2 regions of the Pseudogemmobacter sp. TB195 genome follow, and region 1 is predicted to be linked to the other one. Evidence: riboswitches for the same ligand, from Rfam matches in the RefSeq annotation. Region 1 holds a riboswitch; the other holds the start of a gene.

Region 1 (3,395 bases):
GCGCAGGGCGCCGAGATCCTGCCCTTTTCGCCCCTGGCCGATGAAGCGCCGCCCGAGGCCGATCTTTGCTGGTTGCCGGGCGGCTACCCCGAGCTTCATGCAGGCCGGATCGCGGCGGCATCAGGTTTTCTTGCGGGCATCAGAAATTTCGCGGCGGTAAAGCCGGTTCATGGCGAATGCGGCGGCTATATGGTGCTGGGCGAGGCGCTGGTCGATGCGGCTGGCACCCGGCATCAGATGGCCGGGCTGCTGGGCCTCGTGACCACATATGAGAAACGCAGGATGCATCTGGGCTACCGCCTGGCCGCGCTTTCCGCGCCGATCCCGGGCCATGCTGCGGGCGCGAGGCTGCGCGGGCATGAGTTCCATTATTCGACCATCCTCGCCCAACCCGATGCGCCCCTTGCCACCGTGCTTGATGCCGAAAGCGCGCCGGTCCCCGAAACCGGATCGCGCCAGGGCCTCGTCACCGGCACATTCTTCCACCTGATCGGAGCCGCCACATGAGCGAGATCGTCAGCTTTGTCTCCTCTGGCCCGGGCGATCCCGATCTGCTGACCCTGCGGGCCATTAAACGGCTGCAGGCGGCGGAGGTGGTGCTGTATGACGACCTTTCCTCCGGGCCGATCCTCGATCTGGCGGCGCCGGAGGCCGATCTGATCTCGGTCGGCAAGCGGGCGGGGCGCGCCTCGCCGCGCCAGGATCATGTCAGCCGGCTGCTGGTCGATCATGCGCGTTCGGGCCTGAAAGTGGTGCGGCTGAAATCCGGCGATTCCGGCATGTTCGGCAGGCTTGAAGAGGAAATCACCGCGCTTAATGAGGCCGGGATCGGCTATGAGATCGTGCCCGGCGTCACCGCGCCCTCGGCTGCTGCGGCGGCGGCGGGGATCCCGCTGACGCGGCGGCTCAATGCGCGAAGGGTGCAGTTCGTGACCGGCCATGATGTGACCGGCGCGCTGCCCGAAAGCCTCAACTGGGCGGCTCTGGCCGATACCCAGGCGGTGACCTCGGTCTTTATGGCGCGGGCGACATTCCCGCAGCTGGCGGCAAAGCTGATCGCCGCCGGATTGGCGCCCGACACGCCCGCTTTGATGGCGCAGGGCGTCTCGACCCCGGCGCAATCCTTCCGCCGTGATACGGTTGCGGGCCTGGCCGCGTATCTTGAGGGCGCCGCCCCCGACCCGGCGCCGACCCTTATCCTCTACGGCGCGCTGGCGCCCTGACCAGAGCGGCTTGACCGGGCGTCACGCGCCTGTCACTCTCGATATCGTGAAGGTGCCGGGCGACCGGCATGGGAACAGGGCGGGGGAGACCCCGACCCGACCGCCCCCGCGACTGTGCGCAGCGAGCCGACCCCGTTAACCACTGTGGAGCAATCCATGGGAAGGAGGGCAGAGGCTGTGACCTGCAAGTCAGGAGACCGACCTTCGCATTTGATGGAACCGCCGTCGGGGATGACGGCAAGGAGTGATTCATATGTCCACCATTGCCCGCTCTGGTGAGAAGGCCGATGTCAAACTGGCGAATATCTTTGTCGTGGCGCTTTTGGGTGCTGCGCTGATCTTCGTCGCTGGCCTCGCCCAGTCGGAAACCCTGCATGACGCCGCCCATGATGTGCGTCACGCGGTCGGATTCCCCTGCCACTGATATGTTGCAAAGACTGCTGACCAGCGCGTTGATCGCTGGCGCTGCTGCGGGGCTGATTGCCGCCCTGCTGCAGCTTGTTTTCGTGCAGCCCGTGCTGCTTCATGCCGAGCTTTATGAGGGCGGCGAGCGCACCCATTTCGCGGCGGCCTCCGACCATCATCACGGTGAAGAACCGGCGCCGGAAGCCACAGAGCCGCAGACAGAACCTGCCGCCGAACCGGGCCATGCCCATGGCGCGGATGAAGCGCATGACCATGGCGAGGCGGCGGAGATCCCCGGTATCGGCTTTGACGCAGGCCGCGACGGGCTGTCGATCCTGTTCTCGATCATGGTCTATGCCGGCTATGGGCTGCTGCTGGTCGCGGCGATGGCCCTGTCCGAGAATAATGGCAACCGGGTCACCGCACGCCAGGGTCTTCTCTGGGGGATCGCGGGCTTTGTCGCGGTGCAGATGGCGCCGGCTTTCGGCCTCTCGCCCGAGCTTCCGGGCATGGCCGCGGCCGATGTCAACGCCCGCGCGATCTGGTGGGTGGCGACAGTGATTGCGACCGCCATCGGTCTCTGGCTGATCGCATTCGGCAAAAACTGGGTGGTCTGGGCGGCGGCGATCCTGCTGATCCTCGCGCCCCATATCGTCGGCGCGCCGCATCCGCATGAGTTCACCGGCCCGACGCCGCCCGAACTGGCCGCGCAATTCGCCGGCCGCGCCATCGGGGTCGGTCTTGCGGTCTGGACGCTGCTCGGCCTTTTCGCAGCCTGGCTCTGGAGCCGTGGCCGCGAGGCATAAACCAGCTTCCCGGCGGCTTATGCCGCCGGGGATGTCCGGTCCAGAATATAGATATCCATGAGCCAGCCGTGCTCGGCCCGTGCCGCTTCGCGCCGGGCGAGGATACGCGGCCCCGCCTCGGCCAGCGGTCCGGCTTCGGTGATCTCATTCGCCATGCCGACAAAGGCGCCCCACCAGATCGAGATGCCTTCGGGCGCCAGATCCTGAAAGGCACAGCTGCCGTCCAGCATCACCACCAGCCGGTCGACGCCTTCGGGCCAGCCCTCTTCGCGCAGCCGCCGCCCTGTCGTCACCAGAAACGGCGCGCCAAGCCCGTTGAGCGGAATGCGATGCGCGGCGGCCAGCACCTGCGGCGACATGATCCCCGGCACCACCGAGACCGAGACCTCGCGCAGCCTGCCCAGCCGCGCGGCAATCCGCAGGGTACTGTCGTAAAGCGCGGGATCGCCCCAGACCATGAGCGCCACCCGCTGCACGCCGGGATGCGCGTCAATCGCTGCCGCCCAGGCCCCGGCAATCGCATCATGCCAGTCATTCACCCGCGCGAGGTAAGAGGGGTTGGCCGGATCCCGCACCGGCATGGCAAAGCCCGCCACGATCACCCCGGGCCGCGTCACGAGATCCTCGCAGATCTGGCGGCGCAGATCGGCAAGATCGGCTTTGTCTTCGCCTTTCTCCGGGATCAGGATCAGATCGGCCGCATTCAGCGCCTTCACCGCCTGCAAGGTGAGATGGTCCGGATTGCCGGTGCCAATACCGACCAGACTAAGTTCCAAAGCACCACCCCCCTGCATCCATTCCCGCGCCAGAAACCAGCTTCGGCCGGGAATGAAAAGCCTGCCTGCCAGTTTCCGCCTGACCTGAATACCCGCCCCGGAGGCAGGTGCCGCCTGCCGGAGCCACCGGCCTCAGCCCTTCAGCTCTGCCGTCACCCGGACCGGCCCCACCGTCCCGCGCAGTT
Region 2 (3,395 bases), on a different contig from region 1:
CAAGGCCGCAGAGGCGGCGACGCGGCTGGGCGGCATCGGCATCGGCTGCGATCTGACCGATGCGGTCGCGGTCGATGCGGCGATTGCGCAGGTGGCGCTGCGCTTTGGCGGCGTTGATATCCTCGTCTCGAATGCCGGGGCGGCCTGGCAGGGCGCGCTTCTCGACGTGTCGGATGCCGATTTCCGCGCTGCCTTCGAGCTGAATTTCTGGGGTCACCACTATGTTGCCCGCGCGGTGGTGCGGGTGATGCAGGCCCAGGGCACCGGCGGCGCGCTCTTGTTCAACGTCTCGAAACAGGCGGTGAACCCGGGTCCGGACTTCGGCCCCTATGGCACGTCGAAAGCCGCCCTGATGGCCTTGATGAAGCAATATGCGGTGGAACATGCGGCGGATGGCATCACCTCGAATGCGGTCAATCCGGACCGGATCCGCACCGGGCTGATGACCGACCAGATGATCGAAGAGCGCGCCCGCGCCCGGGGCGTCACGCCCGAGGTCTATATGCGCGGCAACCTGCTGCATCGCGAAGTCACCGCCGAAGATGTGGCCCAGGCCGCGCTGGCGCTGATCCGCGCCCGCACCTCGACCGGGGCGGTGATCACCGTCGATGGCGGCAATACCGCTGCGATGCTGCGCTGAGCCAGCCCGACCTGCCCTTTGGCCTGACGCCGGCGGCACGATGTCGCCGGCGCCTTCGTCTGTGCCACACCTGCGGTCCCCCGGGCCGCAGGACAAGCACCGCCGGGACAGGCAGTCCCTCTGCTGCTGCCTGAACCGGATCAAGTCGGGTCGCAGACCGGAACACTGCGGGGGGAATCAATGTTATCCTTCTGTGGCTGACGGGCCGTCATTCTCCCGATCACTGGTCATTGCCAGCCTTCGCCGCGACGACGGCCCTCTGCCCGTGGCGGCGGCCTCTTCCGGCATTGCGCGGGACGGCAGCGGCAGGTCCTCAGCGCCCCTGCCAGCGGTCGGCGAAGACCATGTCTTCCAGCCGGTGACGCTGCCCCCAGCCCCGGACCTCGAGCTCCGGCCGGTCATAGAGGTCGCGCACATGACCAAGGCACAGGAGCGCCACCGGCACCACATCATCGGGCAGATGCAGGATGCGCTTCAGATCACCTTCGCGGAAGATGCTGACCCAGCCGACACCGATCCCCTCGGCCCGCGCGGCGAGCCAGAGGTTCTGCACCGCGCAAACCGTGGAATAGAGGTCGGTCGCGGCATCATGGGTGCGCCCCAGCACCACCGGACCGCCACGTGTGCGATCACAGGTGACGCACAGGCAAAGCGGCGCCTCGGAGATCCCCTGGAGCTTGAGCTGCGAATAAAGCGCGCGCCGCCCCTCGCCGAACATCGCCGCCGCCTCGGTATTGGCGGCCTCGAAAGCGTCACGGATCTCGGCTCGCACGCCCTCATCGCGGATCAGGATGAAATTCCACGGCTGAGAGAGCCCGACCGAAGGCGCGGCATGGGCCGCCGCCAGGAGCCGGAGCAGCAGATCCTCGCTGAGCGGATCGGGCAGGAACTGGCCCCGCACATCGCGCCGCTCAAAGATCGCGCGGTAGACGGCGGCGCGTTCCTCTGCCGAAAAGGCAGCGGCGGTGCCGGGCGCGCGCAGGTCAGGACCGGAAGTGCCCGGATCTGAGCCAAGTGGATCGGAAGGGAGCTGTTCGGCAGGAGCGTGATCGCAACGGGCCGCGAGCGGCAGTTCTATCGGCATGACATTTCCCCTGTCAGGCAAACCGGCGCCCCTGCTGCCGTCCGCGCAGCCGGGGCCGTTCTGGTCTGGCCGGTCTTCTGGCTCGGTTTCATCCCGAAACGGCGCCTTCCCGGCCAAAGCCAGTGGCATCTGCCGCCCGGTCCGCAAAAGCGGTCCACCTTACAGCGTTGGGCACGCGGCGGATTTGCACCGCCTTCCCGATTATCCCTCCGGCCAGGGGCGGCACAGGGTCAGCGCCCTTGCCCGGGCCGGAGAGCACCAGACAGCGTCACTATCAGAGAAGTCCGGCCAGAACGCAACCGCGCCGCCCCCTGATTCGCAGCGACAGGATGCGCCTTGCGATCCGCCCCCGGCCGGCATCGCCGCCCGCACCAGACAGGAGGCCCCGCCCCCAAAGAGCGCGTCTCTCTGTTTCATGCGCCTTTTCACCGGCTTTAGGATGCCGGACGCCGCCCCGTCCCGTCGTGATCATTAAGTTTCGGCAGAAAACCGGCTTTCCCCGGCCTCGGCGGTCGCAGTCCACTTGACCCTCGCGCCGCAATTCCGCCTTATCGCCCTCGAGACGCTTTCAGAAAGATCCCCCAATGTTCTCGAAAACTGCCGCTCCGAATGGCGAGCCCGGACAGGCTGGCTCCCAGGCGACCACGCCTTCATCCGGCGCCAGCCGCAGCAATGCGACCCGTTCTGTGCTGGGCTCTGACCTGAAGATCACCGGCGAGATCAGCTCGACCGGCGCGCTTGAGGTTCTGGGCGAGGTCGATGGCAATATCACCGCCGACGCGCTGGCGGTCGGGCAGCATGGCCGCATCTCCGGCTCGGTCAGCGCGAAATCGGTCGAGGTGCATGGCCGTCTCGACGGCAAAGTCGACAGCCAGCATTTCATCATGCGCGCCACCGCCCAGGTGACCGCCGATATCACTTATGACACCCTGGTGATCGAGAGCGGCGCCACCATCGAAGGCCGCTTCACCCGCGGTCGCGGCTGATCACCCGCATCTGAAATGGCCGCTCTGAACCGGCACCGGTCGGCAGTTCAGAGCGGGGAGTTCAGATCGGGCCAGATGCGCAAAACGCGTCAGCGCAGGCCGATCTCGGCCAAAGCGCGTTCCAGGTCCGGCGGCAGGCTGTCATCGCCGTCCCGGCCCAGCGTCAGGTCGCGCGGCACGTCCTCCGGGCCGATATAGCGCCAGCCCTGAAACGGGCGGCGCGGCGCGGATTCGGTGCGGATGATCTCGCGGTCCATCACGATGGCGCAGCGGCTGATGCCATCACCGGTCTCGACCCGTTCCAGCGCGGTGATGCGCTGCCGGCAGAGGATCACCCCCTTGATCACCCAGTAAAGCGAGCCGCCCGCCAGCACCTCGGCCTCGCGTTTGGGCCACATGCGGGTGACATGTACCGCCTGCCCCGCAGGCCAGCGCGCCGCATTTTCCTCTTGCCAGGTCGCAAGATCCCCGATGCTTTCGGCACCGACACAAAGCTTGAGTATATTCACGAATCCCATGGCCGGATCATAGGCGCCTGCCCCGCCGCCGCAAGATTGACCGATGGCCTCCGCCTCCCTATCCTGTGGCTCTGGCCGGATCCGGCGCAAATGCTGGCCCAGTCCTCGCGCCGCTGACGGCCCTCTTTGCCGGAGGGTCTGCACCTTGCCCGATACTGCACCCGATG

What was found. A riboswitch is a leader RNA that binds a small molecule or an ion and turns the genes downstream of it on or off. The one in region 1 is predicted to bind cobalamin.
Region 2: it holds a riboswitch for cobalamin, as region 1 does, so the genes downstream of both, bluB (5,6-dimethylbenzimidazole synthase) here and AC4FS3_RS02635 (CbtB domain-containing protein) in region 1, are expected to answer to the same signal.

The regions. Positions count from the first base shown of each region.
Region 1 covers NZ_JBZEGG010000001.1:559,337-562,731, forward strand. Annotated here, with positions in the region: gene AC4FS3_RS02625 (cobyrinic acid a,c-diamide synthase CobB) at 1-507, shown strand, start outside; gene cobA (uroporphyrinogen-III C-methyltransferase) at 504-1,223, shown strand; cobalamin riboswitch at 1,257-1,443, shown strand; gene AC4FS3_RS02635 (CbtB domain-containing protein) at 1,477-1,647, shown strand; gene AC4FS3_RS02640 (CbtA family protein) at 1,649-2,434, shown strand; gene cobF (precorrin-6A synthase (deacetylating)) at 2,452-3,228, opposite strand; gene AC4FS3_RS02650 (lytic transglycosylase domain-containing protein) at 3,343-3,395, opposite strand, start outside.
Region 2 covers NZ_JBZEGG010000002.1:158,865-162,259, forward strand. Annotated here, with positions in the region: gene AC4FS3_RS03790 (bifunctional aldolase/short-chain dehydrogenase) at 1-640, shown strand, start outside; gene bluB (5,6-dimethylbenzimidazole synthase) at 954-1,724, opposite strand; cobalamin riboswitch at 1,788-1,988, opposite strand; gene AC4FS3_RS03800 (bactofilin family protein) at 2,309-2,710, shown strand; gene AC4FS3_RS03805 (DUF1489 family protein) at 2,800-3,228, opposite strand.